2 linked regions of the Magnetospirillum sp. XM-1 genome follow. The protein of the gene in region 2 interacts with the protein of the main gene of each other region in a pairwise test. Links are inferred from orthologs where the notes say so. Each region holds a gene or a part of one and is shown on either strand. Other genes may lie near its edges. The genes, in order: grxD and XM1_RS06720.

Region 1 (14,805 bases), 1.5 Mb from region 2 along the record:
CTTGTCCACCTTGGCGGTGGGATTGCCCTGCCAGACGAGGCCGACCCGCATTCCCTCCCGTGAGCCGAGGCGCTCGGCCCAAAGGGCGATCCTGGCGGAATCGGCCGCCAAGTAGGGTGCCGGGGCCGGAACGGCATCGGCGGTGACGCCCAGCAGGCGCGGCAGGCTCAGCATCGGGGCATGGACGTCGAAGTGCGGGAGGGCTTCGCCCCGCGCCACGATCTCGACGCCGGGTAGGCCGTCCAGCAGCCGCTTCAGCGGCTTTTGCACCACCACGACCACCTTCCACCCCTGCTTCGCCAGCAGCGGCGCGAAGCGGATGAACTGGATGGTGTCGCCCAGGCCCTGCTCCTCCCAGATCAGGAGGGTCCGTCCCGCCGCCGCGTCTCCGGTCCAGGCGGGCTGGGAATAGGTGTCGGCGGTCTGGACCGTCTGCCAGCGCCATTCATATTCGCGCCAGCCCTCGGCGAACTCCCCGGCCCGCAGCAGCGAGTGGGACAGGTTCCAATGGGCGGCGGCGTAATCGGGGCGAAGCGCGATGGCCTGGCGATGGGCCGCGATCGCCGGCAGGGTCTGCCCATCATCCTGGAGAGAACAACCCAGGTTGTAGTGCAGTTCCGGGTCTTGGGGATTCATGGCTATGGCCTTCTCCAGCATGGAGATGGCCTCGGCGATCCGGCCCAGGGCATTCAGGGTGAGGCCCAGGTTGTTCTGCGCCATGGAAAAATTCGGCGAGATCCTCAGCGCCTGCTCGAAGCAGGCCCGCGCCTCGTCCAGCCGCCCCTGGGCGCGGTAGACGTCCCCCAGGGCGTTCCACGGCGCCGGCGCGGTTGCCTCCGCTTCGGCCATGTCCCGGCATTTCTCGAACACCGTCGCGGCTTCGTCCAGTTGTCCGAGCCCCCTGAGCGCCAGGCCGAGATTATAGTGCTGGCCCCAGTCATCGGGCCGGGCCGCCACCGCCTTCCTGAAATTGATGGCGGCCAGGGAGAAGCGCGACAGCGCCAGCTGCGCCTCGCCCAAGGTGATCACCGCCTGGATGCGTCCGGGGTCCTGCTTGACCACCTTGCCCAGCAATTCCACGGCCCGCTCATGGTCACCCTGGCGAAAGGCCACCGATCCCAGGATATGCATGGCCGCCGTGTTGCGGCGGTCGATGGAGAGCATGCGCTGGCACTCGGCGGCGGACAGATCCATGTTGCCGTTCTGAAAGGCTTGGACCGCCCGCTGAAACATGGACTGAAGCAAAGCCGGGTTGTTCATCCCTCGGGTCCTATTCCTTGCGCAGCAGGTTGACGCGCATGGGCTGTTCGAAGGCGAAGCCGCCGTCCTCGGCCGGCTTGGCCAGGCGGGCGAAGCGTTCGCGCATCTCGGCGTCCAGTTCGACGAACTTGGCCTCGCGCTCGGTGTTGGCCGAGACGATCTTGTCGCGGAAGGCGTCGTAATCCTTGAGCACCATGGGATGCAGGTAGGTGAACTCGCTCTCCTCCTCCAGCCCATGGACCCAGGCGCCCTTGACCGAGGCCAGCGCCGCCCCCCTCACCCAGGTCTCGTCGTCGATGGGCTGCACCGCCTCGAAGAAGGCGCCCCAGGGCAGCGGTTCCGAGACATAGACCTCGCCGCCGGGCTTGAGCACCCGGGCCGCCTCGGCCAGGGCCTTGGCCTGGAAGGCGATGGGAATGTGATGCAGCGAGTTGAAGAACACCACGGCGTCGGCGCTTTCGTCGTCGGCGGGCAGCGCCTGGCCCACGCCCTCGACGATCTCCTCGTCGGCCACTTTGGCGGCGGCGCGGGCCTTGGCCAACTGGCGCGGGCTGCACTCCACCCCCAGCACATGGGCGCCAAACCGGGCCATCAGGCGCGCCAGCGCCCCATCGCCGCAGCCCACGTCGATGACCCGCTTGCCTTCCAGCCCCAGGGTCTCCACGATGACGTCGGTGTTGCGGCGCTTGTCCATGGCACTCTCCTTGTAATCCGTTGCCCACAGTTAAGAGATGTCCGCCACTCCTGTCGATAGCCCTTTCGACGCCGCCATCGTCCTGGGCGCCATGGTGCGGCCCGACGGCAGCCCCAGCCCGGCCATGGCGCGGCGGGTGGCGCGGGGCGTCCGGCTGATCGAGGAGGGCCGGGCCGTCCATCTCCTGATGAGCGGCGGCGCGGTTCGCCACCCGGTGCCCGAGGCCCATGTGATGCGCGACCTCGCCCTTCGGGCCGGCATCCCGGCCGAGCGGCTGCATGTGGAGGACGTTTCCGTCAACACCATCGGCAACGCCCTGCTGTCGCGCGCCCTGGTGGAGACGCGGGGCTGGAGGCGTCTGGCCGTGGTGACCGACGCCTGCCACATGGCCCGCTCGCTCTACGTCTTCCATCGCCTCGGCCTGCCGGTCAGCCCCGCTCCCGCCTGGCCCGAGACCAGGCCGGGACGGGAGTGGTACGCGGCCTGGCTGCGCGAGGCTTTCGCCATGCCCTGGACAATCGCCAGGGTTGAGAAACTACTTTTTTCCCGTTGCATACCAAAGCCACTTGTATAGGACCGGGCGCTCCCAAAATACATAGCCGGACGGCTCAACCCCTGTTGCCACAGCACTGCGGGGTTCCCATGAACAGACTGACCATCCGCGCCCGCATCGCCATCCTGACCGGTGCGTCCATCACGGCGATGATCGCCCTGGCGGCCGTGATGTTCTGGGCCGTCGCCACTCTTGACGAGCTGGATCGCCACGCCAAGGCCTTCGGGGCGGTCGCCAACCTCGGCAAGGAACTGCGCATCGCCAGCCTTGAAGCCAGGAGGAACGAGAAGGACCTTCTGCTGCGCCGTGACGCCAAATACGCGGAGCAGGCGGCCAAGGCCTCCGACGCGGTCGTCGCCTTGGCCGCCGACCTTGAAAAGCGCCAGGAAGCCGCCCCGGTGGCCGGTCTGGCCCAGGCCGTCCGGACCGGCATGGCCGCCTATCGCAAGCAGTTGGACGAACTGGCCGCCAACCTGACCATCGCCGGCATGAACGAGCGATCCGGGCTGCAGGGCCAACTGCGCCAGGCGGTCCACAAGGTGGAAAGCGCCCTCGAAGCCCAGGGGCAATCCGAGCTCATGCGGCACATGCTGATGCTGCGCCGGCACGAGAAGGACTACCTGCTGCGCGGCCAACCCGAGCTGCAGGCGAAGCTTGAAGCGGAACACAAGGTCTTCCTGGACGTCCTTCAGCGCTCCGGCGTGCCCGCCGCCCAGAAAGCCGAACTGAAGGACCTGATCGACGCCTATCTCGCCGACGCGGTCAAATTGATCGGGGCGGACCAGATCGTGCGCAAGGACATCGCCGAACTCAGCGCCATCTATTCCGCCTTTTCCCCCAACTTCGACAAGATCGTCGAGTTCGCCGACCGCGAGGGAGTCCGCGTCGCAGAGGAAGATGACGCCATCCACCGCCGGGTGATCGGCGTGGCCATGGGACTGAGCCTGACGGCGGGAATGGTGTTCGTCGTCCTGGCCTTCTTCGTAGGCCGTTCCATCGTCCGGCCGGTTCGCGGCATCACGGGGGTCATGAGCTCGCTGTCTGGCGGCGACCGGACGGTCAGCGTCCCCTATACCGATGGCGCCGACGAGATCGCCGACATGGCCCGTTCGGTGCAGGTGTTCAAGGATGGGCTGATTCGCGCGGAACAGCTGGAAGCCCAGTCCAAGGCCGAGCAGGAGCGCGAAGTGGCCCGCGGCCGCAAGCGCGAGCTGCTCACCAATGATTTCGACGTGATGATCCGCCGGGTGATGTCCAAGGTGGACAGTGCGGTGCAGAGCGTCCACTCCACCTCCACCAGCCTGCACGCCGCCGCCGAGCAGACCTCGCGCCAGAGCGCCGCCGTCGCGGCGGCCGCCGAGGAGGCCACCGCCAACATCCAGACCGTGGCCTCGGCGGCCGAGGAACTGGGCGCCTCCACCCACGAGATCAGCCGCCGGGTCCAGGACACCACCCGCATCACCCAGGAAGCCGTGGACGGGGTGCAGACCGCCGACGCCACCGTGGAGGGCCTGTCCACCGCCGCCCAGAAGATCGGCGAGATCGTCAGCCTGATCAACGACATCGCGGCCCAGACCAACCTGCTGGCCTTGAACGCCACCATCGAGGCGGCGCGCGCCGGCGAGGCGGGCAAGGGCTTCGCCGTCGTCGCCAACGAAGTGAAGCACCTGGCCACCCAGACCGCCAAGGCCACCAGCGAGATCGCCGAGCAGATCGGCGGCATTCAGTCTTCCACCCAGAACGCCGTCAGCGCCATCAAGACGGTGGGCGCCGCCATCGCCCGGGTGGACGAGGTGGTGTCCTCCATCGCCGCTGCGGTGGAAGAGCAGAACGCCGCCACCCAGGAGATCGTGCGCAACGTCCAGGAAGCCGCCAACGGCAACCAGGAGGTCACCAGCAACATCGCCGAGGTCTCCTCGGCCGCCCAGATGACCGGCGAGATGGCGTCGAACATGTACAAGGTGGCCGAAGCCCTGGAGGAATCCGGCGACAGCCTGGGCCGGCACGTGGAAACCTTCCTGGGCAACGTCAAGACCGTCTAGATCGGCCAAGATCGGCCATGGTATCAAATCGGCTCCATTGCCAGCGAGACACCATGGCCCAGCCCAAGCGCCCCCTGGACGGCATCCGCGTCCTCGACGTCGCCACCTTCATCGCCGCGCCCTACGCCGCCGCCATCCTGGGCGAGTTCGGCGCCGAGGTGATCAAGGTCGAGCAGCCCCAGGGCGGCGACACCTTCCGCCGCTTCGGCTCCATCACGGAACGCGACGGCGATTCGCTGATGTGGCTGTCCGAAGCGCGCAACAAGGATTCCGTCACCCTGGACCTGCGCAAGCCCGAGGGCCGCGAGTTGTTCCTCAAGCTGGTCGCCAAGACCGACGTCATCGCCGAGAACTTCCGCCCCGGCACACTGGAGAAATGGGGCCTGGGCTGGGATGAGCTGCGTCGCGTCAATCCCGGCCTGATCCTGCTGCGCATCTCGGGCTACGGCCAGACGGGTCCCTACAAGGACCGGCCCGGATTCGCCCGCATCGCCCATGCCTTCGGCGGCCTGTCCTATCTGGCGGGCATGCCGGGCGACGTGCCGGTGACGCCGGGCTCCACCTCGCTGGCCGATTACATGAGCGGCCTTTACGGCGCCATCGGCGTGCTGCTGGCGCTGCGTCACAAGGACGCCACCGGCGAGGGCCAGGTCATCGACCTCGCCCTCTACGAATCCGTCTTCCGGGCGCTGGACGAGATCGCCCCGGCCTACGCCATGTTCGGCAAGGTGCGCGAGCGTGAAGGCGCCGGCACGGTCAACGCCTGCCCCCACGGCCACTTCCGCTGCGGCGACGGCAAGTGGGTGGCGCTGGCCTGCACCACCGACCGCATGTTCGCCCGCCTGTGCGAGGCCATGGAACGGCCCGAACTGGCCGATGCCGCCAAATGGGGATTGCTGCGCCACCGCCTGGCCGAACGCACCGACGTGGACGCCCTGGTCGGCCACTGGACCGCCACCCGCCCGCGCGAAACGGTGATGGAGCTGTGCCTGGAGTTCGAGGTGCCGGCGGCTCCCCTGAACACCATCGCCGACATCTTCGAGGACCCGCAATTCCAGGCGCGCGGCAACCTGCAGAATGTGGCCGATTCCGTCCTGGGCAGCGTGGTGGTGCCCGGCGTGGTGCCCAAGCTGTCGGCCACGCCCGGCCGGGTCGAAACCCTCGGCCCCCGCCTGGGCGAGGGCAACGGCCGGGTCTATGGCGGCTTGCTGGGCCTGAGCGAGACGGAAATCGCCGCGCTGAAGGGCAAGGGCGTTATCTGAACGCCGCATGAACCGGCGGTTCAGCTCCGGTTGGGGTGGGTTGAGGCACACTGTCCTCAGTTGAATGCCTCACCAATCGGAGACACCGCCATGTTGACCAAGACCTCCCTGATCGCCGCCGCCATCGCCACCCTCGCCCTGGGCTCGGTCGCCCAGGCCAAGGACAAGCCGGCCGGCGATGCCCTGCCCCCCGCCGTGATCCTCAACCAGATGGTGGCCGACGGCCATGACCTGCGGGCCCTCGACCGCGAGAACGGCCGCTATCTCGCCACCGTGCGGGCGCCGTCGGGCCAGTTGGCCACCTTCTCGGTGAACGCCCGGACCGGCGAACTGCTGCCCGAACCCGCCCGCCTCGACAGCGCCACCACGCCGGAAGTCGGCGCCAACGCGGTCAAGGCCATGCTGGCCGCCGCCGAGCAGGGCCACTGGAACCTGTCGGAACTGGAATGGAAGAAGGACAGCTACGTGGTCGAGGCCCGCGACGACGGCGGCGCCAAGGCCCACTTCCAGGTCGATCCGGCCACCGGAACGGTGACCAAGGCCATCCACCGCTAAGCCGGAACGAAAAAGCCGGGGCCGGCGCGGCCCCGGCGCTCTTTCGTTATTCCGTCCGCCCGACCACCTGCATCCTGACCGGCACGGCGCCCTGGTGGCTCATGTGAAGCCGCCGGGCCGCCGCCCGCGACAGGTCGATGGAACGACCGGCCACGAAGGGGCCACGATCGGTGACCATGACGATCACCGACTTTTTCTTCTTGTCCTGCCGGGACACCTCGACCAGCGTGCCGAAGGGCAGCGTCGGATGGGCGGCGGTCAGAGCCTTGGGGTCGAACTTTTCACCACTGGCGGTGCGGTTGCCCTTGAAGCCAGGGCCGTACCAGGACGCGATGCCGTAGCTTTCGCCTCCCAGACCCGCGGATCCAGCCATCTCAGCCGAGGCTGGAAGAGACGCGGCCGACACCACAATAGCGGCCAACGCCGCGATCTTGAGCGTCTTCATCGTTTCAATCCTGCATCCTGCCTGCATTGAAGTGCGGGGCATTCTGCCCAGGCTTTCCTAACGACCGGTGAACAGGTAGCAGATTAAGAATGAATTGTAAATATATATTGAATATTTGTTAACACTCTACTCGGCGAAGCCGATCACCCGCAGCGAGACAAGGCCGGTTCCCTCGTTCACCAACCCCAATCTCCTGGCCGCGGCCTCGGAAAGATCGACGATCCGTCCGCCGCCCGGCCCCCGGTCGTTGACGCGGACCACCACGGCCCCCCGGCGCTCGGGGCGGGAAACCTCCACCAGAGTGCCCATGGGCAGAACGGGATGGGCCGCCGTCAGATCAGAGGGATCGAAGCGCTCGCCGCTGGCAGTCTTGCGGCCGCGATATTTGGCTCCATACCAAGACGCCATTCCGATTTCTGCAGAATCGCCTTGTATACTTGCAATGTCTTGCCCCATGCATTCGAATATAGGTGACATTGACAAGCTAATTGCTATCGCGGACATCAACGTACGCACTGGCGACACCATTGTGATTTCCTTCACAATTCGACATGAGTTAATGACCATTCATAATTCATTCTCAACTTATCCTCCGTGAGACTCATCACAGTTCGGAACAGGAAAAAAGCGGTAAGCCCTTGCCCAATACCCCCCGGATGGGGCATGTTTCCTCTCTTTCCCACTGTTTTTTCGGGCGGATCGAGATCGTCATGGCCGAGCGCGTTTACCTCTACGACACCACGCTGCGCGATGGGGCGCAGACCCAGGGAGTGGATTTCTCCGCAGCCGACAAGGTGCGGATCGCGCGCGAGCTTGACCGAATCGGCATCGACTACGTGGAAGGCGGCTGGCCGGGGGCCAACCCCACCGACGACGCCTTCTTCGCCGACCCGCCCGCCTTCAAGCGCTCGCGGCTGACCGCCTTCGGCATGACGCGCCGCGCCGGCCGTTCGGCCGACAACGATCCGGGGCTGAACGCCCTGCTGGTCACCCCGGCCCGCGTCACCACCATGGTGGGCAAGAGCTGGGACTTCCAGGTCACCGTGGCGCTCGGCATCGAGCTGGACGAGAACCTGCGCATGATCTCGGATTCGGTGAAGCACGCGCTGACCAAGGTCGACGAGGTGATGTTCGATTCCGAGCACTTCTTCGACGGCTACAAGGCCAATCCGGCCTATGCCCTGTCGGCGGCCAAGGCCGCCTATGATGCCGGCGCCCGCTGGGTGGTGCTGTGCGACACCAACGGCGGCACCCTGCCCCACGAGATGCGCCGCATCGTCGGCGAGGTCATCGCCGGCGGCATCCCGGGCAGTCATCTCGGCGTCCACTGCCACAACGATTCCGACACCGCCGTCGCCAATTCCCTGGCCGCCGTCGAGGCCGGGGTGCGCCAGATCCAGGGCACGCTGAACGGGCTGGGCGAGCGCTGCGGCAACGCCAACCTGATCTCCATCATCCCGGCCCTGATGCTGAAGATGGGCTTCGACACCGGCATCGCGCCGGAAGACCTGAAGAATCTGGTCTCGGTGTCGCGCGCCCTGGACGAGGTGCTGGACCGTACCCCCAATCGCGGCCAGCCCTATGTGGGCAAGTCGGCCTTCGCCCACAAGGGCGGCCTGCACGTCTCCGCCGTGGCCAAGGACCCCAAGTGCTACGAGCACGTGGACCCGTCGGCGGTGGGCAACATGCGCCACATCGTCATGTCCGACCAGGCGGGCCGCTCCAATCTGGTGGCGCGCCTGACCGAGATCGGCGTCGACCTCGATCAGGTCAAGCGCGAAAGCCTGGTCCGCGTGGTCGAGCAGATGCAGGTCACCTTCGACGCCCGCGAGGCCACCGACCTGGTGGATCTGGTCAAGCGCCTGGAGCACGAGGGCTACGCCTACGACCAGGCCGCCGCCAGCTTCGAGCTGCTGGTGCGCCGCGCCTTGGGCGAGGTGCCGGAATACTTCCAGCTGGAACGCTACCGCGTCATCGACGAGCGCCGCCGCAACGCGGTGGGCGAGTGGATCACCCTGTCGGAAGCCACCGTCAAGGTCGAGGTTGGCGGCACGGAATACATGGAAGTGGGCGAAGGCACCGGCCCCGTCCATGCCTTCGACGTGGCGCTCCGCAAGGTGCTGACCCGGGTCTATCCGGCGCTCACCGCGCTGGAGCTCAAGGACTATCGCGTGCGCATCACCGAAAGCACCGTGGGCACCGCCGCCAAGACCCGCGTCACCATCGAAAGCGAGGACGACAAGGGCCATCGCTGGACCACGGTCGGCGTGCACACCAACGTGCTGGAAGCCTCGCTGGAAGCCTTGCAGGATTCCATCACCTTCATGCTGTTCCGCTTCAAAGACGAATAGTATCGGCGAGCCTTCGGGCTCGCCGTATGCGCCCCTTAGCCTAAGCGCTCGCCTCCGCTCGCCTGGCCGCCGCCTCAATGGCGGGGAGATGCCCGCGAACGGATTACCTAAAGGTTTCGCAGGCATCATGACCGACTCGACCACCCCCCCCCGCGGCCCGGCCATCATTCTCGTCCGGCCGCAGCTGTCCGAGAACATCGGCACCGCCGCGCGGGCCATGCTCAATTGCGGGCTGACCGACCTGCGCATCGTCGCACCCCGCGCCAACCCCCTGGACGAACGCGCCATCGCCGCCGCCTCGGGCGCCGACAAGGTGCTGCTGGGCGCCAGGATCGTCGAGCACACCAAGGACGCGGTGGCGGACCTCAACCGGGTCTGGGCCACCACGGGCCGCGACCGCTACATGACCAAGCCGGTGGACACCCCGCGCGAGGCCGCCGGCCATATGCGCAATCTGGATTCGGAAGGGTTGCGCACCGGCGTGATGTTCGGGCCCGAGCGGACCGGCCTGGAGAACGACGACGTCGCCCTGGCCGACACGGTGCTGACCGTACCGCTCAATCCCGATTACTGCTCGCTCAACCTGGCCCAGGCCGTGCTGCTGATCGGCTACGAATGGTTCCAGGCGGGCGTTTCCGGATCGCTGCCCGCCATGACCAAGGGATGGCGCGATTCCGGCCCGGCGCCCAAGGAAAAGCTGGTCCACTTCTTCGAGCACCTGGAACGCGAACTGGACGAATGCGGCTTCCTGCGCATTGCCGACAAGCGGCCGGTGATGGTGCGCAACATCCGCAACATGTTCCAGCGCGCCAACCTCACCGGCCAGGAGATTCAGACCCTGCATGGTATCGTCCATGAACTGGTGACCTACCGCCACAAGAAGGGCAAAACAGAATCATCCTAAATTTCGGTTTTCCACATCAGACAAAATCCATATGTGGATCACCGCAATTGTCCAGCATCTGTGCTTTTGACTATTAGTCCCCTTAATAACGAAAAATATTCGTCAATCAGGGGGCACTAATGCTGCAACGCATCAGGTTCGGCGCTCGTCTATCCATACTTTTGATTATCGCCACATCATTACTATTGGTGATCGGCGGCACCGGCATGCTGGGCGGCAAGCGCGTCGCCGGCGGCCTGGAGGCCGTCTATGGCGAGCGGGTGGTGCCCATGGGCCAGCTGGCCCGCGTGCTGGATTCCGTCCACCGCATCCAGGGCGCCGTCGCCACGGTGATGCAGAGCGAAAGCCGCCTGACGCTCGAGCGCATGGCCAAGGACATCGAGGCCATGGATGCCGAGGTGGATGCGCTGTGGAAGTCCTACGCCTCCGACAGCCGCAGCGCCGAGGAGAAGGCCGCCTTCCAGTCGGCGCTCGACGCCTACCGCGCCTCCTACCGGCTGACGCTCAAGCAATTCGGCGACGGTGACGCCTTCGGCGCCCGCGAGACCATGACCGAGGAGACCACCGGCCGCTACAACGGGGCCACCGCCGCCGTGCGCGCCCTGATGGACAAGGAGATCGGCCTGGCCAAGGACGAATTCCTCTCGGCCATGGACACCTATCAATCCACCAGCACCGCCTCGGCCTGGGTCATCGTGCTGGGCGTCCTGGCCCTGGGCGGCCTCACCCTGGCGGTGACCCGCTCCATCACCGTGCCGGTGAAGGACGCCATCGCCATCATGGGGCGGCTGGCCGGGGGCGATACGGGGGTGGAGGTGACCGGCACCCACCGTCGCGACGAGATCGGCGACATCGCCCGCGCCGTCCAGACCTTCAAGGACCACGCCGTCGAGGTGGAGAGCTTGCGCCGCGCCCAATTGGAGGCCGAGCGCAATTCCAGCGAGGAGCGCCGCCTCGCCCGGGTGCGCATGGCCGACGAGTTCGACGCCAGCGTGCGCGGCATGGTGGACTTCGTCACCACCGCCTCGGCCCGCATGGAAGAATCGGCCCGCACGCTGCAGGGCATGACCCAATCGGCGGGAAACGACGCCGCCTCGGTGGGCCGGGCGGCCCGAACCGCCTCGTCCAACGTGGATCAGGTGGCCGCCGCCGCCGAGGAACTGACCGCCTCCATCGCCGAGATCAGCCGCCAGGTGGCGGAATCCACCTCCATCTCGCGCGAAGCCGTGGCGGAATCCGAGCGCAGCAACCGCATCATGTCCGGCCTGTCCCACGCCGCCGGCCGCATCGGCGACGTGGTGCGCATGATCAACGCCATCGCCGCCCAGACCAACCTGCTGGCGCTTAACGCCACCATCGAGGCGGCAAGGGCCGGCGAGGCGGGCAAGGGCTTCGCCGTGGTGGCCGGCGAGGTCAAGGGACTGGCCAACCAGACCGCCCGGGCCACCGAGGAGATCTCCGAGCAGATCGCCGCCATCCAGGCCGAGACCTCCAAGGCGGCGGACGCCATCGCCCATGTCAGCGTGGTCATCGAGCGCATGAGCCATATCGGCGTCGCCATCGCCCAGGCGGTGGAGCAGCAGGCCGCAGCCGGCGGCGAAATCGCCCAGAGCGCCGAACAGGCGGCACGCGGCACCACCGACGTCACCCGCAGCCTGGGCGACGCCGTGACGGCGGTGTCGGCGGCGGGGACGTCGTCGTCCGACGTGCTGGAGACGGCGCGGCAGCTATCTTCCGGCGCCGCCGGCCTCAGCCGGGCGGTGGAAGGCTTCCTCGCCAAGATTCGGGCTTGAAAAAGCGCTGCCGATCCGTATAGTGCGCCCCTTCTCCTCCCGAGAAAGCGGGTGGCCGGCCGTTTGGCGCGCCCACCCCTCCCCGCCTCCCCAGGCGGACCAGGACTATCGGGACAACCCAATAGGCTGATCAATTCGGCCAGAAGGAAGACCATGAGCAAGCGTATTGAAGCCAAGTACAAGATTAATCGCCGCCTGGGCGCCAATCTCTGGGGCCGCTCCAAGTCCCCGCTGAACCGCGGCAAGGAGAACCCTCCCGGCCAGCACGGCCAGCGCCGCAAGAAGCCGTCCGATTTCGGCACCCAGCTGATGGCCAAGCAGAAGCTCAAGGGCTACTACGGCAACATCAGCGAGAAGCAGTTCCGCCGTCTGTATGACGAGGCCGTGCGCCGCCGTGGCGACACCTCCGAGAACCTGATCGGCCTGCTGGAGTGCCGCCTGGACGCGGTGGTCTACCGCCTCAAGTTCGCCCCCACCCCGTTCGCCGCCCGCCAGCTGGTCAACCACTGCCACATCCTGGTCAACGGCAAGCGCGTCAACATTCCGTCGTACCGCGTCAACGAAGGCGACGTCATCTCGGTGAAGACCAAGTCCAAGGACATGGCCCTGATCCTCGAGGCCGCCCAGTCCGGCGAGCGCGACGTCCCCGACTACATGGAAGTCGACCACAAGGAGATGAAGGGCAAGTTCGTCCGCATCCCCAAGCTGGGCGATGTCCCCTATGCCGTGCAGATGGAACCGAACCTCGTCGTCGAATTCTATTCGCGCTAAGGTTCGCCCACCGGCGACAAGACACGGCCCGGAAGCAGTTCCGGGCCGTTGTTTTTTGCGCGGAAAGCGAACGACTTTCCCGCAGAAGTAGTTTCAGCTATACTGAGTCCCGATTGGACTTTCGGCGAAGGCAAACGTGCGACACCTCAAGGTGCTGATCGTCGAAGACAATGTGGCCGATGCGCGGTTGCAGCAATTCGCCCTGGGCGCACAGGTGTTCGACTGCGCCGTGACCTGGGTCGATTCCATCGATGGGGCGGTGGAGCATTTCAATCGGAGAATCGAGGAGACCGGCGGCGCGGACACCGACGTGGTCCTGCTGGACGGCATGGTGGGAAGCGAGGACGCCTCGGAACTGCTGATCTACATGAAGCTCGATCCGCTGCTGAAGGACGTTCCGGTCGTCGTCACCACCGGTTCCCGGGACCCCCGCCGGCATGAAGCCTGGATCACCCAGGGGGCCGAATCCGTCATGCAGAAATGCTTCGAGATCGAAGACCTGGAAAGCGGCCTGTCGGCGCTGGAGGCCTACGCCAGGGACGTTGCCTAGGGATCTAATTCCCCCCCTCCCCCAGCCCAAGGCTGGAGGAGGGAGAAAAAGCAAAACGGCCCGGAAGTCGCCTTCCGGGCCGCTTATCCTGAATAGGAAGGCGCCTAGGCGCTGGCGACGCCCTTGTCGGCCATCAGCTGCTTCAGCTCGCCCGATTCGGCCATCTCGCGCACGATGTCGCAGCCGCCGACGAACTCGCCCTTGACGTAGAGCTGCGGCAGGGTCGGCCAGTTGGTGAACTGCTTGATGCCTTCGCGCAAGGAAGGATCGACCAGGATGTCGATGCCCTTGAACTTGACGCCCAGATTGGTCAGCACCTGCACCACGGCGGCGGAAAAGCCGCACTGCGGGAACATGGGCGTGCCCTTCATGTAGAGGACCACATCATTCTCGGAAAGGTCCTGGCGGATGCGGTCGAAAACGGGATTGCTCATCGGTCGAATTTCCTCGGAATATGGATCGTGACGGATCGTGGTTGAGATGTAGGCAGCACAGCGCCGGGGCGCAAGCGCGCCAGCCTAATCCTTGGCGAAATCGGGGGCGTTGTCGGGGGTCGCGGTCTGCAGCGCCATGGCGTGCAGCTGGCCGCCCATCTTCCCCTGCATGGCGGCGAAGACCATCTGATGCTGGGCGACGCGGCTCTTGCCGCGGAAGGCCTCGGAAATCACCAGGGCCGAGTAGTGATCGCCGTCGCCGCGCAGATCCTCGATGATCACCTTGGCATCGGGAATCCCCTCGCGAATCAGGGCTTCGATCTCATTGGCTTCCATGGGCATGGCGTATCTTTCCTAATGCTCCCCTTCCGCGATCACAATACGGGGCCGCACCAGCGCCCGCAACAGCGCTATGGCCCCATGGAACGAAGGGCTTCCCGCCAAAGGAAAAGCCCTCTCACCCGCAAGGGATGAGAGGGCTTTGGTTCCGCGCGAGACGAGGATGCCGTGGCCTCAGTGGCCCGACATTTCCTCGCCCATATAGGCGGGCAGCCAGCCTTCGTTGGCCTCGGCCAGTTCATAGACCGGCACGGCGCGGCCGCCGACGCTGATCACCGAACCGCCGGTCTTGCCGATGACGCGCGCCGTGGTGTCGTGCTCCGCCGCCTCTTCCAGCACGCTGGCCAGATCGTTGTCGGAGACTTCCAGCACGTAGCGGCCCTGGTCCTCGCCGAAGCACCAGGCGTGCAGCGGCAGATTGTGGGGCGCGTCCAGCTTGGCGCCGATCTTGTCCGCCGACGCCATGGCCATCTCGGCCACCGCCACCAGCAGGCCGCCATCGGAGACGTCGTGGCAGGCCTGCACCAGGCCGTCGCCGATCAGCTGGCGGACCAGCTCGCCGGCGCGGCGTTCGCGATGCAGCGCCACGGGCGGCGGGGCGCCGTCCTCACGCTTGGCGATCTCGCGCAGGTAAAGCGACGAGCCCAGCCAGCCCTTGGTCTCGCCGATCAGCACGATGGACGAGCCGGCGCGCTTGAAGGCCACGGTGGCGGACTTGTTGACGTCCTCCAACAGGCCGACGCCGCCCACCGCCGGGGTGGGCAGGATGGCGTTGCCTTGGGTCTCGTTGTAGAGCGAGACGTTGCCCGACACCACGGGGAAGTCCAGCTCCACGCAGGCCTGGCCCATGCC
Region 2 (14,815 bases):
CGTCTCCGATTTAGCGTTCGACGCTCTAAATTGTCAGAAACTACTTTGAGAAACTCCGCCGATCCACGCCCAGCCGAACTTAATGATGTCGCTGCCATCGATGAAACGAGGAGTGAGACATGAAGAAGATCACACGCTGGGCAGGCTTGGGCGCCGCCGCGGCCTTGGCCGCCTGCGCCACCCCTGCGGACGTCTCCGACGTTTACAAGGTCCTGGCCTCCCCCACGCCTGCGGGCACTCCCTTCACCCAGGCCCTCTTTCAGGAATATAAGGCCTACACGCTGCAGCAGGCCGTCCCCGAAGTGGAATGGCGCGACGCCTCACTGACGGCCCGCAAGGCCTTGCGCGTTGCGGCCGGCGAAGTGGTTCAGCCGGATGAACTGACCCTGCGGCCGATTCCCGGCCCACGCCAGCCGGAACTGGGCGCGGCCCGCGGCCGTCTGGTGTCGTATCTTGCCTCCGGGGCCACCGAGCGGGTTCCCGCCGCCGCCGCCAAGGCCCAGGTGGCCTTCGATTGCTGGCTGGAGCAGGAGGCAGAAGGCAATGCCGCCGCCCCCTGCCGCACCACCTTCCTGGCCCATGAGCCGATGCTGAAGAAGCCGGCCCCCACCAACGCCATGGCCGCCGAGGTGCGCCGCTCGTTCTCGGTCGCCTTCGACTCGGGGTCGGCCAAGCTGTCGTCCCAGGCCCTGCAGACGGTGAAGGAAGCCGCCGCCGCCCAGGCGCAGTTCCATGCTCCCATGGTTTCGGTGACCGGCCATACAGACACGGTCGGCACCGCCGAAGCCAATATGCGGCTGGCCCGGCACCGTGCCGACGCGGTCGCCGGCGCCTTGGCCAAGGAAGGCGTCCCGCCCGGAATGATTTCCGAAGCAGCCCTGGGCGAGGGCGGCCTTGCCGTCGCCACCCCCGACAATAAAGGCGAGGCCAAGAACCGCCGCGTCGAAATCGCCTTGTCTGGAACGCCCTGGTCCCGCGGCTACGGCTACGGCGGTTATGCCTACGGCGACCGTGCCGGCTACGGCCATGGCTGGGGCAATTGGGGCCACAACGCCTATGTTGTCTTCTTCACTCCCGGCTCCAGCCGGCTGGGCACCCACGACATCGAGCGCCTGAAGGCGGTCGTGGCCGCCCAGAAGGATCTGAAGCCCAAGTCCGTTCGGGTCATCGGCTTCACCGACAGCACCGGATCAGCGGCGACCAACACCCGTCTTGCCCGCGAACGGGCCCAGGCGGTGGCTGCCGAGATCGGCCGGCTGGGCGGCTCGGCCGCAGCGGTGGAAAGCGCGCCCGGCGGCGGATGGGGACCCGGCCATGACGGGCGGGCCCGTCGCGTCGAGATTCTCTTCGACTTCTGATCGACCCGGCTGCCGGCGCACCGGCCCCCAAGGGGTCGGACCAGCGCCCGGCCGCATACGACTGTGGGAGCAAACATGATGAAGACATCCCGTATCGCCGCGATGGTCGCCTGCCTGATGCCCGCTCTGGGCGGATGCTCGGGCATCTATTACGCCAGCGAGGCCAAGCCCACCAACCTGGTTCCTCCCGGCGAGCTGCGCTTCAATGCCGCCGCCATTTCCTACCAGAACGACCTGACCACCCTGGTCGGCACCATCGCCGTCTACAACAAGGCGGAGAAGAGCCTGCAGGTGCTGGAGCCGGTGGCCAATGCCTTCGATCCCCGCACCCGACCGGTGGTCGAAACCGTCAACCAGACCCTTTACAAGTCGGTGATCACCTCCGACTTCGTCACCGACGTGCCGCTGATCAGCGCTGCGCTGAAGGACGCCGGCGGCCAGGATCTGGAGGTGACGGTCACCGACGAGGCCCACGGCATGGTGCCCAACTACTCGCCGGATATCATCAACCATCTGGGCAGCCGCTATCGGCCCACCAATGCCCAGGAGGAGATCGTCTACGTCACCGACGTCTGGCAGCGCCGCTTCAACGCCGCCCTGCTCACCGCCGTCCCGCACAGCGGCTGGACCGCCAACGAGGGTGTGGTGGTCTACAACACCAAGACCTACGCCCGGACGGATGCCTTCAAGGACGGCCGCTACCTGACGGTGACGGTGGTTCCCTTCTCCAGCCCCGCCGACGGTCTCCCCGCCCTGGCCAAGGCCCCCCTGCCCGCCTCTGCGGTGGCCGTGATCAAGCCGCAGATCGCCAATCCCTACGCCTATACCTGGCGCGGCGACCATTGGCGTCACCACGGATGGCATGGCAAAGGGTATGGCTGCGGTTACGGTTATGGCGACCGCTGCCCCCGCGCCAAATAGGACCGAATGGAAGCGATGCGGAGCGGGCCGGAAACGGCCCGCTCTTTTTTGGTCATGCCTAACAAAAAGGGCGGGAAGCCTTGGCCTCCCGCCCTTGATCTTGTCCGGATAAGGACCGCTTAGCGGGTCGGAACCGGGGTCTCGCCGGTGTAGTCGTAGAAGCCGCGGCCGGTCTTGCGGCCCAGCCAGCCGGCCTCGACATACTTCACCAGCAGCGGGCAGGGGCGGTACTTGGTGTCGGCCAGGCCGTCATGCAGCACCTGCATCACCGCCAGACAGGTGTCCAGGCCGATGAAGTCGGCCAGTTCCAGCGGGCCCATGGGGTGGTTGGCGCCCAGCTTCATGGCGGTGTCGATGCAGGTCACCGAGCCGACGCCTTCGTACAGGGTGTAGACCGCCTCGTTGATCATGGGCAGCAGGATGCGGTTGACGATGAAGGCGGGGAAGTCTTCGGCCGAAACCGGCTTCTTGCCCAGCTTCAAGGTCATCTCGCGCACCAGGGAGAAGGTCTCCTCGCTGGTGGCGATGCCGCGGATCAGCTCGACCAGCTGCATGACCGGCACCGGGTTCATGAAGTGCATGCCCATGAACTTGGCGGGGCGGTCGGTGGCGGCACCCAGGCGGGTGATGGACAGCGACGAGGTGTTGGACGCGATGTGGGCCTCGGGCTTCAGCACCGGGCAGAGCTGGGCGAAGATGGCCCGCTTGATCTTCTCGTCCTCGGTGGCGGCCTCGATGACCAGATCGCTGTCCGAGAAATCGGCATAGGCGGTGGTCGGCTTGATGCGGCCGAGCGTGGCGGCCTTGTCGGCCTCGGTCAGCTTGCCCTTGGCCAGGGCGCGGTCCAGGTTCTTGGTGATGGTGCCAAGACCCTTCTTCAGGGCCTCTTCGTTGATGTCCAGCAGGATCACGTCAAAGCCGGCGGCGGCGCAGACATGGGCGATACCATTGCCCATCTGGCCCGCGCCGATGATACCGATCTTCTTGATAGCAGTCATTGTAGGCTCCCGGATGGTAGGGCGTTTGCCGTTGGGCAGGTTGATTGATGGTTACTTGTTCAGCTCGGCGGCCAGTTCAGGCAGGACCTTGAAGAGGTCGGCGACCAGGCCGTAATCGGCGACCTGGAAGATGGGAGCCTCTTCGTCCTTGTTGATGGCGACGATGACCTTGGAATCCTTCATGCCGGCCAGGTGCTGGATGGCGCCCGAGATGCCGACGGCGATGTAGAGGTCGGGGGCGACGATCTTGCCGGTCTGGCCCACCTGGAAGTCGTTGGGGACAAACCCGGCGTCCACGGCGGCGCGGCTGGCACCGACCGCGGCGCCCAAGCGGTCGGCCACGGCTTCCAGCAGGTGGAAGTTGTCGCCCGACTGCATGCCGCGACCGCCCGAGATGATGATGCGGGCCGCAGTCAGCTCGGGCCGCTCGGACTTGGACAGCTGGCTGCCCACGTAGGCGGACAGGGCCGGATCGGCGGCGGAAGCAACCGCCTCGACCGCAGCGGAACCACCTTCGGCCTTGGCGGCCTCGAAGCCGGTGCCGCGCACGGTGATCACCTTGACGGCATCCTTGGACTGCACGGTGGCCAGCGCGTTGCCGGCATAGATGGGACGCACGAAGCTGTCGGCCGACACCACCCCGGTGATCTCGGAGATCTGGGCCACGTCGAGCAGCGCCGCGACGCGGGGCGCCACGTTCTTGCCGCCCGTGGTGGCGGGGGCCAGAATGTGGCTGTAACCGCCGGCGAGGCTCACCACCAGGGCGGCCAGGGGCTCGGCCAGGGCGTTGGCGTAAAGCGGCGCGTCGGCGGCCAGCACCTTGGCGATTCCGGCGATCTTGGACGCGGCCTCGGCCACGGCGCCGATGCCCGACCCGGCCACCAGCACATGGATGTCGCCGCCGATCTTCGACGCGGCGGAGACGGTGTTCAGCGTGGCGGCCTTGAGAGCGCCGCCCTCGTGCTCGGCAATGACGAGAACGGTCATGATCAGATCACCTTGGCTTCGTTCTTGAGCTTGTCCACCAGGGCGGCCACGTCGGCCACCTTGATGCCGGCGGAGCGCTTGGGCGGCTCGGCCACCGAAAGGGTCACCAGCCGGGGCGCCACGTCGACGCCCAGGTCGGCCGGGGAAACCGTGTCGATGGGCTTCTTCTTGGCCTTCATGATGTTGGGCAGCGAAGCGTAGCGCGGCTCGTTGAGGCGCAGGTCGGTGGTCACCACCGCCGGCAGCTTCAGGCTCACCGTCTCCAGGCCGCCGTCGATCTCGCGGGTCACCGTGATGGACTCGCCCACGATCTCCACCTTGCTGGCGAAGGTGCCCTGGGGACGGCCCAAGAGCGCGGCCAGCATCTGGCCCACCTGATTGCTGTCGTCGTCGATGGCCTGCTTGCCCAGGATGATCAGGCCGGGGGCCTCCTTGTCCACCAGGGCCTTCAGGACCTTGGCGACGCCCAGGGGCTGAACCTCGTCATCGGTCTGGACCAGGATGCCCCGGTCGGCGCCCATGGCCAGCGCGGTGCGCAGCGTCTCCGACGCCGCCGCCGGGCCGACGGACACCACCACCACCTCGGTCGCCTTGCCGGCTTCCTTGAGGCGCACGGCTTCCTCGACCGCGATCTCGTCGAACGGATTCATGGAGAACTTGACGTTCTGGGTCTCGACACCCGAACCATCCGACTTCACCCGGATCTTCACGTTGTAGTCGATCACCCGCTTGATCGCGACCAGGACTTTCATTTGTCTTTCAATCCTCTAATCCGGAGTGCGGATAAATCGGCATCGCCGGGCGGAATTTGCTATTGCATCGCACAATATGACGAGAGGTTAGGGTTGTCAACGCGCACCCCCCGGCACCCAAAGGACGTCGGCGGCGCCATTGCCGTTGGCGAGGCGGGCCAGGACAAACAGCAGGTCCGACAGACGGTTGGCGTAGATGATGGCGGCGGGATTGACCGCCTCGGCCTCGGCCAGGGCGACCATCAGGCGTTCGGCGCGGCGCACCACGGTGCGGGCGTGGTGCAGGTGGGCGGCCAGCGGCGAGCCGGCGGGCAGGATGAAGGACGTGAGCGGCGCCAGCTTCTCATTGGCCGCATCGATCTCCGCCTCCAGCCGGTCCACCTGGGACTGGACGACGCGCAGGCGCGTGCCCTCGGCCTCGTCGGCGGCGGCCGGCGTACACAGGTCGGCCCCCAGGTCGAACAGATCGTTCTGCAGCAGCTCCAAGAGGCCCATCATTTCGGGACCGGCATGCAGGCGGGCCAACCCGATCACCGCATTGGCCTCGTCCACGGTGCCGTAGGCCTCGACCCTGAGATCGTGTTTGCCCACCCTGGCACCATTGCCCAGTGAGGTCTTGCCCTTGTCGCCCGTCCGGGTATAGATGCGCGTCAGCGTGACCATCGCCTCGTTTCCTTGCTGTCTGCTTGAAAAGGTTTATGACACGGGGAGGTGAGAAACCTCTATACTCGGCTTTCATCGAACGGCATCGAATTTCCGGCACCATGCGTCTATCCCCCATCATGAGCGGCTATATCGGGCGTCAGTTCGCCTCGGCTTTCGCCACGGTGCTGATGGTGATTCTGGGGATCATCTTGCTGTTCGACGTCATCGAGCTGATCCGCCGCGCCGCCGCCCGCCCCGATCTGGGCATCGCCCCCATCCTGCTGATGGCGTTCTTCAAGCTGCCGCAGATGCTGCACACGGTGCTGCCCTTCGCGGTGATGATCGGCGCCATGGTGTGCTTCTGGCGCCTGACCCGCACCCACGAACTGGTGGTGGCCCGCGCCGCCGGCATCTCGGCCTGGCAGTTCATCACGCCGGTTCTGTTCGTCGCCGGCATCTTCGGCGTATTCGAGATCACCGTCTTCAACCCCATGGCGGCGGCCATGTACGGCCGCTACGAGCGCCTGCAGGACGAGCTGCTGGCCAACAGGCCCAGCGCCTTCGACCTGTCCGAGGGCGGGTTGTGGCTGCGCGAGCCCCATAACGACGGCGAGATGGTGGTCTATTCCGAATCCGTGCGCCAGGAAGGCCTCGTCCTGCACATCAAGGACGCCCAGTTCTTCCTGTACGACCGCCCCGACCACTTCCACCAGCGCATCGCCGCCGAGAGCGCCTCGCTGGTGGACGGCACCTTCGAGGTGCGGCGCGCCTGGGTGATGGAAGGCGGCAAGCCCTCGGTCTTCCTCGAGCAGCTGCGCATTCCCACCCAGCTGACGCTGTCGCGCATCCACGATAATTTCGCCGCGCCGGAAACCCTGTCCTTCTGGCAATTGCCGGGATTCATCCGGTTCTTCGAGCGGGCCGGCTTCACCGCCAACAAGCATCGCCTCTACATGCAGTCGCTGCTGGCCTCGCCGGTGCTGTATTGCGGCATGGTGCTGATGGCGGCGGTCTTCTCGCTGCGCCCCAACACCAGGTCGGGCGGATTGCTGGCCCGCATCGGCGCCGGCGTGGCGGCCGGCTTCGCCGTCTACTTCTTCTCCAAGGTGATCTACGCCCTGGGCCTGTCGGCGACCCTGCCGCAGACCCTGGCGGCCTGGACGCCGCCGGCGTTCGCCGGCCTGATCGGATTGTCGGGGCTGTTCCACCTCGAGGACGGTTGATGGCGCCTGGCCTGCTGCGCAACCCCTGGACCTGGGCAATTGCCGCCCTGGTGCCCCTGGTGCTGTTTCCACGCATCGACATCGGCGTCTCGGCCCTGTTCTTCGATGCGACGACCCGCAGCTTTCCCTTCCGGGTTCACCCCCTGGGGGAATTCGCCCGCAAGACGCTGCCCATCTTCCTGTTCGCCGCCGCCGGATTGATCGGCCTGGCCGGAGCCGTCTCCTTGCTGCTCAGGCGTCCGGTGGCCGGCATCCGCCCACCCATGGCGCTGCTGGTGGTGGCCTCCCTGGCGCTCGGCCCCGGCCTGGTGGTCAATATGATCCTCAAGGACAATTGGGGACGGGCGCGGCCCTCGACCATCACCGAGTTCAATGCCGGCTACCAGCCGGACCGCCGCTATACACCGGCCCTGGCCATGTCGGACCAGTGCGAGGACAATTGCTCGTTTCCCTCGGGCCATGCGGCGCTGGGCTTCTGGACGGTGTCGCTGGCCCTGCTGGCCCCGCCCGGCCGCCGTCGTGCCGCCATGGCCGCCGCCTTCGCCTTCGGCGCCGCCATGGGACTGGTGCGCATCGCCCAAGGCGGGCACTTCATTTCCGACGTCGCCTTTTCCGGCGTCATCGTCGTCGGGATCAGCATGGGGTTGTACCGGCTGATTCGCCCCGATCACCGCAGTGCAGCACAAAAAAATAGTCATTCAGAGGCCGTTGACGCCCCGTAAGCCCCTATGCGGACGCCTGATTCTCAGGTAATGATATAGGTTCAGGCTGACCTTGGCGCGCACGGGCCGGGCGGAATGCCCTCGCGTGGGTGCGGGGGATTTTGTTTACTTACGACGAGAATGACACATGGCATGGAACCGAGATAATCATGGCAGGGGCGAGCGCGGTCGCGGTCGTCGGGACGACTTTGGCGAACCGGCTTTCGATCCGCGCCCGTCGCGGCCGATGGCACCGAGCTCTTTTGACCGTCAGATGGTCAGTCAGGCGAACGTCAGCGCCACTGTGAAGTGGTTCAATGCCTCCAAGGGCTTCGGCTTCGTCGCCCCCTCCGATGGCAGCCCGGACGCCTTCCTGCACATTTCCGCTCTCGAGCGCGCCGGCCTGACCCAGGTCGCCGAAGGCGCCACCCTGGTGGTGGATCTCGGTGCCGGCCAGCGCGGCCCGCAGGTGGTGATGGTCCATGAAGTGGACAGCACCACCGCCACCCCGCGCGCCCCGCGCCGGGAAGAGCGCGGCCCGACCCAGACCGTCGAAGGCGTGGTCAAGTTCTTCTCGGCCGAGAAGGGCTTCGGCTTCGTCGCCTGCGACGAGGGCGGCAAGGACGTGTTCGTTCACGTGAAGGCGCTGGAGCGCTCCGGGATCAAGACCCTGGAATCCGGTCAGCGCGTTCGCGTCACCACCACCCTCGGGCTCAAGGGCCCGCAGGCGGATACGGTCGCGATCCTCTAGGTCGTAAAGCCAGGCCCTCCCCCCCCTATACGGAGGGCCTGGTACGATCTCGAGGAATTTCGCTTGATCCGAATCCGGCATTCTGGTACCACAATGCTCATTACTGCTTTGTCTCCCTGAGATTGGGCGGGACACGGTGATGAGCCGGGTCCCGCCACTTTTTTTACCCCCCCCGAAATTTTGTTGCGCCCGCCACCTTGTTCACGCAAGTAAGTGGTAACCGCATCCATGCTGCATTGCACAAAAACCTGTCGCATTCCGCCCCCGATTCGGTGCAGACTGTTTCTCGAGGGGATGCCTGACCTAAGGACTTGGGCGAGGAATTTGGAATGCTTGGACCCGCGGAACTTCGCGAAATCTACGACTGCCTCAAGGGCATGGGACTGGAGCCGGTGCGCGTCGCCGATGGCCGCAGCCCCTATATCAACCCCGCCTATGCCGCCGGCAAGGCCCTGACCAAGGCCGTGCGCGCCGCATCGCCCCTGCCCGTCGTGGTACCGCCGGCCGCCGGGGCCCCCGACAAGGCGAAGTAGGGGCGCCCAAGCCAAATCCGGCTACGTCGGATCAGAGCGGCACGCGCCAAATCGGGACCGTCTCTTCGTGTCATGGCCGGGCTCGCCCCGGCCATTCACGTGGAGGCGGGCGCCAGGAAGGCTTGCCGGCCTGGCATCACAGGCAGCTCCGCAGCCCCTCGCGGTAGGTGGGGTAGAGCAGGCGGACGCCCAACTCCCGCTTCATCCGCCCGTTATCCACCCGCTTGTTGTCGGCATAGAAGCTGAGCGCCATGGGCGACAGGGTTGCCTTAGCCTCTTCCCAGGCGATTTCCGGCGGCGGCTCCGCCCCCAGCAGGGCGCAGGCGTGGGCGATGACGTCCTGGGGCGGCGCGGCGTCGTCGTCGCACAGATTGTAGATTGCGCCGGGATGGGGACGGGCCAGCGAGGCCCGTACGGCGGCGGCGATGTCGTCCACATGGATGCGGCTGAACACCTGGCCGGGCTTGACCACCCGGCGGGCCTGTCCGGCGCGCACCGTGTCCACCGCCGAGCGGCCGGGACCGTAGATCCCCGCCAGCCGGAAGATGTGAGCGCCCAGGGCCCGCCAGCGCGTCTCGGCGGCCAGCCGCCGGCGCGAACGGTCGAGGCCGGGATTGGGCGGCGTGTCCTCGTCCACCAGCCCGCCGCCATGGTCGCCATAGACGCCCGTGGTGGAGAGATAGCCGATCCAGGCGGGAGATGCCGCCCGGATGGCGCCCTCCATCTGGTCGAGCACCGGATCGCCGTCGGCATCGGGCGGCACCGAGCACAGCACCGCGTCGATTCCGTCCAGGCAATGGGGCGGCAGCGGGTGCTGGCGGTCGAAGGGCAGTACCCGGACGCCCGGACAGTCCACCGCCTCGCCCGAGCGGGTGGTGCCGGCCACCTCCCAGCCCGCCTCGACCAGCCGGCGGGCGATCACCCGGCCGGAAAAGCCCAGCCCGAACAGGAAAAATCGCTTGGCCATCTCTCTTTCCTTGCACCGTCCGCACAATCGGCGAGACTACCGCCCCATGAGACCATACGCCATCCCCCTGCTGCTGTTGCCGCTGCTGTGGCTGCCCGCCCCCGCCCCGGCCCAGACCATCGATTCCAAGATGGAATACCGCACCTGCCTGAACCTGGCCCGCGCCAAGCCCGACGAGGGCTGGGAAGAGGCGCTGGCCTGGGCGTCGCTGGGCGGCGGCGAGCCGGCGCGTCATTGCGCGGCGGTCGCCCTGATCGGGCTGGGCAAGTACGAAGAGGCGGCCAAGCGCCTGGAAGCCCTGGCCTCCTCCAGCCGGCGCGAGGAAGCCATGCGCGCCGAGATGCTGGCCCAGGCCGGACAGGCCTGGCTGCTGGCGGGCAAGCCCCAGTTGGCCCTGGCCGCCCAGGACACCGCCCTGAAGCTGGTGCCCGGCCATCCCGAACTGATGCTGGACAAGGCGGTGACGCTGGCCTCGGCCAACCATTACGCCGAGGTGGCGGAATTGCTGAGCGCCCTATTGAAGACCCAGCCCAACCGCATCGAGGCCATGGTGCTGCGCGCCGTGGCCTACCGCTATCTGGACAAGCTGGAACTGGCCAAGGACGATCTGGCCCGCGCCCTGGTGCTCGACCCCACCTTTCCCGACGCGCTCTTGGAGCGCGGCATCATCCGCCGCCTGGAGGACGACCAGGCCGGCGCGCGCGAAGACTGGATGAAGGCCATCAACGCCGCCCCCGAAAGCTCCGCCGCCGACACCGCCCGGCGGAACCTGGAGATGATGGACGTCAAGGTGAAGTAAGGGACAGCGTCATGGCCGCGCTTGACGCGGCCATCCACGCGGCTCCGCAACAATGTTATCGGACGCGGCGAATCCCGCAGAGCCCTATGGATGCCCGGATCAAGTCCGGGCATGACGGAATCGGGGAAGAAGCCTTTCGCGACGGCGCTTACAGCCGCCGCGCTTCCTCGTCCTTGGTGAGCGTGGTCAGCGCCAGGGCGTGAACCCGGCCGGCCAGTTCCTCGGCCAGCAGGGCGTTGACCATGCGGTGACGCTCCACCCGGCTCTTGCCGGCGAAGGCCTCGGAGACGATTTCCAGGCGGAAATGGCTCTCGCCCTGCGGATTGTGCCCGGCATGCCCGGCATGGCGGTGGGATTCGTCGATGATGTCGAGCCTGGACGGAGCCAGCCCGTCCTCGAGTTTCTTGCGCATCACCGGTGTCACCTGCATTTCCATACCCTCATGCCGATTTGAACCCTCCCCAATTGGGGCCAGTCGGGCCCGCCGTCAAGAGGCGGTTCGACAGGGGCGCAATTTCCGCTCACGCCTTGCCTTGGCGCTTTCGAGCCTCCATTATGAGCTTTGCCATGAAAGCGACCAACGCCCGCAGATCCTGGCGGCCGGCCTTCGGCCCCGCTCCGGCGCAACCGGCCACCCGCCGCTGCGACCATCCCGGCTGCGCGCTGGAAGCCGAATACCGCGCCCCCCAGGCCCGCGACCGGCTGACCGACTACTACTGGTTCTGCCTGGACCACGTGCGCGAGTACAATTTGGCCTGGAACTACTACGCCGGCATGGGCGCCGAGGAGATCGAGGCCGAGCTGCGCAAGGACACCACCTGGCAGCGCCCCACCTGGCCGCTGGGCATCCAGGGCGCCAAGCGCAAGTTCGCCTATACGATCCACGATCCCTTCGAGGTGTTCGAGGATGCCGCCACCGAGGAGGCGCGGCCCAAGGCCCGCGTCCCCACCCCGGAGGAGGAAGCCATGGCGGTTCTCGAGCTTAACCCGCCGCTCACCGCCGAGACGCTGAAGGCCCGCTACAAGGAGCTGGTCAAGCAGCACCATCCCGACGCCAACAACGGCGACAAGGATTCCGAGGAGCGCTTCAAGCGCATCAACCACGCCTACAACACCTTAAAGCTCAGCCTGAGCCAGTAAGCAGCCCCCCAAGGACGAGAGTATGACCTCCAAGACGCAAAGCCCGCTTGCCTCCGACCATCCGCTCGCCATGCCCGACACCGAGGTGTCCGCCCGCGAGGTGTTCGGCATCGACATCGACATGATGGTCCCCGCCTTCTCGGTGGGCAGCGAGCATGTGCCCGACGTGGACCCGGCCTACCGCTTCGATCCCGACACCACCAAGGCCATCCTGGCGGGCTTCGCCTATAACCGCCGCGTCATGGTCCAGGGCTATCACGGCACCGGCAAGTCCACCCATATCGAGCAGGTGGCGGCGCGCCTCAACTGGCCGTGCATCCGCGTCAACCTGGACAGCCATGTCAGCCGCATCGACCTGATCGGCAAGGACGCCATCGTGGTCAAGGACGGCAAGCAGATCACCGAATTCCGCGAAGGCATGCTGCCCTGGGCCTTGCAACACCCCTGCGCCCTGGTGTTCGACGAATACGACGCCGGCCGCCCCGACGTGATGTTCGTGATCCAGCGCGTCCTCGAGGTGGAGGGGCGCCTGACCCTTCTCGACCAGAACCGGGTGATCCGGCCGCACGCCGCCTTCCGCCTGTTCGCCACCGCCAACACGGTGGGCCTGGGCGACACCACCGGGCTCTATCACGGCACCCAGCAGATCAACCAGGGCCAGATGGACCGCTGGAACATCGTCGCCACGCTGAACTACCTGGCCCATGACGACGAATGCTCCATCGTGGTGGCCAAGCTCAAGGATTACGACACCCCCGAAGGCCGGGATCTGGTGTCCAAGATGGTCATGCTGGCCGACCTCACCCGGTCGGGCTTCATGAACGGCGACATCTCGACGGTGATGAGCCCGCGCACGGTGATCACCTGGGCCGAGAACACCCGCATCTTCGCCGACCACGGCTACGCCTTCCGCGTGACCTTCCTCAACAAGTGCGACGAGGTGGAGCGGCCCATCCTGGCCGAGTACTACCAGCGCTGCTTCGGCACGGACCTGCCCGAAGGGCCGGCCCGCATGCTGGCCTAAGGGCCTGGGGAGAGATCTTGCAGCAAAACCCCACGGGTAAGGACGGCAGCAGGGGCGAAAGCATCGGCGACACCATCCGCCGCGCCACCGCCGCCACCCTGAAGGCCATGTCCGGCAAGCCCGAACTGGATGTGGGCTTCGCCGCCGGCAACGGCAGCGTGAGGGGCGCGGAAATCCGCCTGCCGGCGCCGCCGCGCACCATTTTGCCTTCGGACCTGGCCCGACTGCGCGGCACCGCCGACGCCATCGCGCTCCGGCTGCGCTACCACGACGATTCCGTCCATGTGCGCCGCATGCCGCAGCTGCCCGACGCCCGCAAGATCTACGACATGGTCGAGCAGGCCCGGGTCGAGGCGCTGGGGGCGCGGCTGATGCCGGGCGCCGCGGCCAACATCGCCGAGGTCCTCGAGGTCAAGGCCCGCGCCGAGGGCCTGGACCGCGCGGTCAAGCGCGAGCAGGTGCCGCTGGCCGACGCCATGCGCCTGATCGCCCGCGAGATCTTCGCCGGGCTGGAGCCGCCGCCATCGGCCCGTGCCGCCGTGGATCTGTGGCGCGACGAGATCAAGGCCAAGGCCGGCCCGACCCTTGATTCGCTCAAAGACCTGCTGCGCGACCAGGAAGCCTTCGCCAAGGGCCTGCACAAGCTGCTGCACGATTTGGATTTCGGCACCGACCACCCGTCGGAATCCGACGAATCCGAGAATTCCGAACAAAGCGGCCAGGAGCAGGACGCCCAGGGCGCCGGCCAGGAAAAGGAAGGCGAGCAGGAGGGCCAGGGTCCCCAGCAGGAAGGCGACACCCAGGCGCCCGGCTCGTCGGAAGGCAGCGGCGAGGACCAGGGCGAGGGCGACGGCGAGGAGATGATGCTGACCGGCACCGGCACCGAGGAGCCGGGCGGCCCGTCCAAGCAGGTCCAGGAGCAGCTCTCCAATTCCGCCGCCATGCAGGACCGGCCCTACAAGCCCTACACCACCCAGTTCGACCAGATCGTCACCGCCGAGGATCTGTGCGAATCGGAAGAGCTGAACCGCCTGCGCCGCCAGTTGGACCAGCAGCTCTCCCACCTCCAGGGCGTGGTGTCCAAGCTGGCCAACCGGCTGCAACGGAAATTGATGGCGCAGCAGACCCGCAACTGGGACTTCGACCTGGAAGAGGGCATGCTCGACACCGGCCGGCTGGCGCGCATCGTCGCCAACCCCATGCATTCCCTGTCCTTCAAGATCGAGAAGGACACCAATTTCCGCGACACCGTGGTCAGCCTGCTGATCGACAATTCCGGCTCCATGCGCGGGCGGCCCATCACCGTGGCGGCCATGAGCGCCGACATCCTGGCCCGCACGCTCGAGCGCTGCGGCGTCAAGGTCGAGGTTCTGGGCTTCACCACAAGGGCGTGGAAGGGCGGATCGGCCCGCGAGAAGTGGCAGGCCGAGGGCAAGCCGACCAATCCCGGACGGCTCAACGACCTGCGCCACATCGTCTACAAGGCGGCCGACGCCCCCTGGCGCCGGGTGCGGCGCAATCTCGGCCTGATGCTCCGGGAGGGCATCCTGAAGGAAAACATCGACGGCGAGGCGCTGATGTGGGCGCATGAACGCCTGATCGCCCGGTCGGAACAGCGGCGCATCCTGATGGTGATCTCGGACGGCGCCCCGGTGGACGATTCCACCCTGTCGGCCAATCCCGGCAATACGCTCGAAAAGCACCTGCGCGACGTCATCGCCTATATCGAGAACCGCTCGCCGGTGGAACTGGTGGCCATCGGCATCGGCCACGACGTCACCCGCTACTATCGCCGCGCCGTCACCATCATGGACGCCGAGGAGCTGGGCGGCACCATGATGCGCCAGCTGACCTCCCTGTTCGACGACGAGGCCGAGGCGCCGGGCGGCCGGCGCCGGGCGGGCTGACCATGAACGGCGGCAGCGTGGATATTTCCCATCCAGGCCGCACGGACAAGGAATCCGACGCCCCCCGCCCGTCGCGCCTGCCGCAGCCCAGGCTGCTGCTCGGCCTGAT

The links.
Region 1: the proteins of XM1_RS06720 (region 2) and grxD interact in binary tests that used the Escherichia coli proteins (3 or more experiments, as listed by UniProt). The link is inferred for Magnetospirillum sp. XM-1 from one-to-one orthologs.

Annotation. Positions count from the first base shown.
Region 1 is NZ_LN997848.1:2,870,848-2,885,652, reverse strand. The notes cover bases 11,950-14,805. They hold grxD (Grx4 family monothiol glutaredoxin), read right to left. Parts: upstream 13,615-14,805; coding sequence 13,285-13,614; downstream 11,950-13,284. Other genes in these bases: purL (phosphoribosylformylglycinamidine synthase subunit PurL), read right to left, coding at 14,128-14,805; XM1_RS13290 (BolA family protein), read right to left, coding at 13,699-13,956; XM1_RS13300 (response regulator), read left to right, coding at 12,767-13,180; rpsD (30S ribosomal protein S4), read left to right, coding at 12,013-12,630. Outside these bases: XM1_RS13360 (tetratricopeptide repeat protein), read right to left, coding at 1-1,233; XM1_RS13355 (bifunctional 2-polyprenyl-6-hydroxyphenol methylase/3-demethylubiquinol 3-O-methyltransferase UbiG), read right to left, coding at 1,271-1,954; XM1_RS13350 (YdcF family protein), read left to right, coding at 1,992-2,528; XM1_RS25230 (methyl-accepting chemotaxis protein), read left to right, coding at 2,597-4,549; XM1_RS13340 (CaiB/BaiF CoA-transferase family protein), read left to right, coding at 4,603-5,811; XM1_RS13335 (PepSY domain-containing protein), read left to right, coding at 5,902-6,366; XM1_RS13330 (septal ring lytic transglycosylase RlpA family protein), read right to left, coding at 6,413-6,811; XM1_RS13325 (septal ring lytic transglycosylase RlpA family protein), read right to left, coding at 6,938-7,219; cimA (citramalate synthase), read left to right, coding at 7,522-9,162; XM1_RS13315 (RNA methyltransferase), read left to right, coding at 9,290-10,066; XM1_RS13310 (methyl-accepting chemotaxis protein), read left to right, coding at 10,186-11,859. UniProt on the Escherichia coli protein: Monothiol glutaredoxin involved in the biogenesis of iron-sulfur clusters.
Region 2 is NZ_LN997848.1:1,402,177-1,416,991, reverse strand. Bases 9,416-12,281 are described here. They hold XM1_RS06720 (BolA family transcriptional regulator), read right to left. Parts: upstream 11,048-12,281; coding sequence 10,784-11,047; downstream 9,416-10,783. Other genes in these bases: cobS (cobaltochelatase subunit CobS), read left to right, coding at 11,798-12,281; XM1_RS06715 (J domain-containing protein), read left to right, coding at 11,191-11,775; XM1_RS06725 (tetratricopeptide repeat protein), read left to right, coding at 9,883-10,635; XM1_RS06730 (SDR family oxidoreductase), read right to left, coding at 9,416-9,836. Also shown: XM1_RS06780 (OmpA family protein), read left to right, coding at 120-1,358; XM1_RS06775 (hypothetical protein), read left to right, coding at 1,434-2,279; XM1_RS06770 (3-hydroxybutyryl-CoA dehydrogenase), read right to left, coding at 2,399-3,277; XM1_RS06765 (electron transfer flavoprotein subunit alpha/FixB family protein), read right to left, coding at 3,329-4,264; XM1_RS06760 (electron transfer flavoprotein subunit beta/FixA family protein), read right to left, coding at 4,267-5,016; XM1_RS06755 (cob(I)yrinic acid a,c-diamide adenosyltransferase), read right to left, coding at 5,113-5,679; LPS export ABC transporter permease LptG, read left to right, coding at 5,781-6,884; XM1_RS06745 (phosphatase PAP2 family protein), read left to right, coding at 6,884-7,606; XM1_RS25205 (cold-shock protein), read left to right, coding at 7,734-8,336; XM1_RS06735 (hypothetical protein), read left to right, coding at 8,666-8,869; more of XM1_RS06730, read right to left, coding at 9,006-9,415; more of cobS, read left to right, coding at 12,282-12,799; cobaltochelatase subunit CobT, read left to right, coding at 12,817-14,706; XM1_RS06700 (sensor histidine kinase), read left to right, coding at 14,709-14,815. UniProt on the Escherichia coli protein: Transcriptional regulator that plays an important role in general stress response. Has many effects on cell morphology, cell growth and cell division. Acts by regulating the transcription of many genes, including dacA (PBP-5), dacC (PBP-6), ampC and mreB.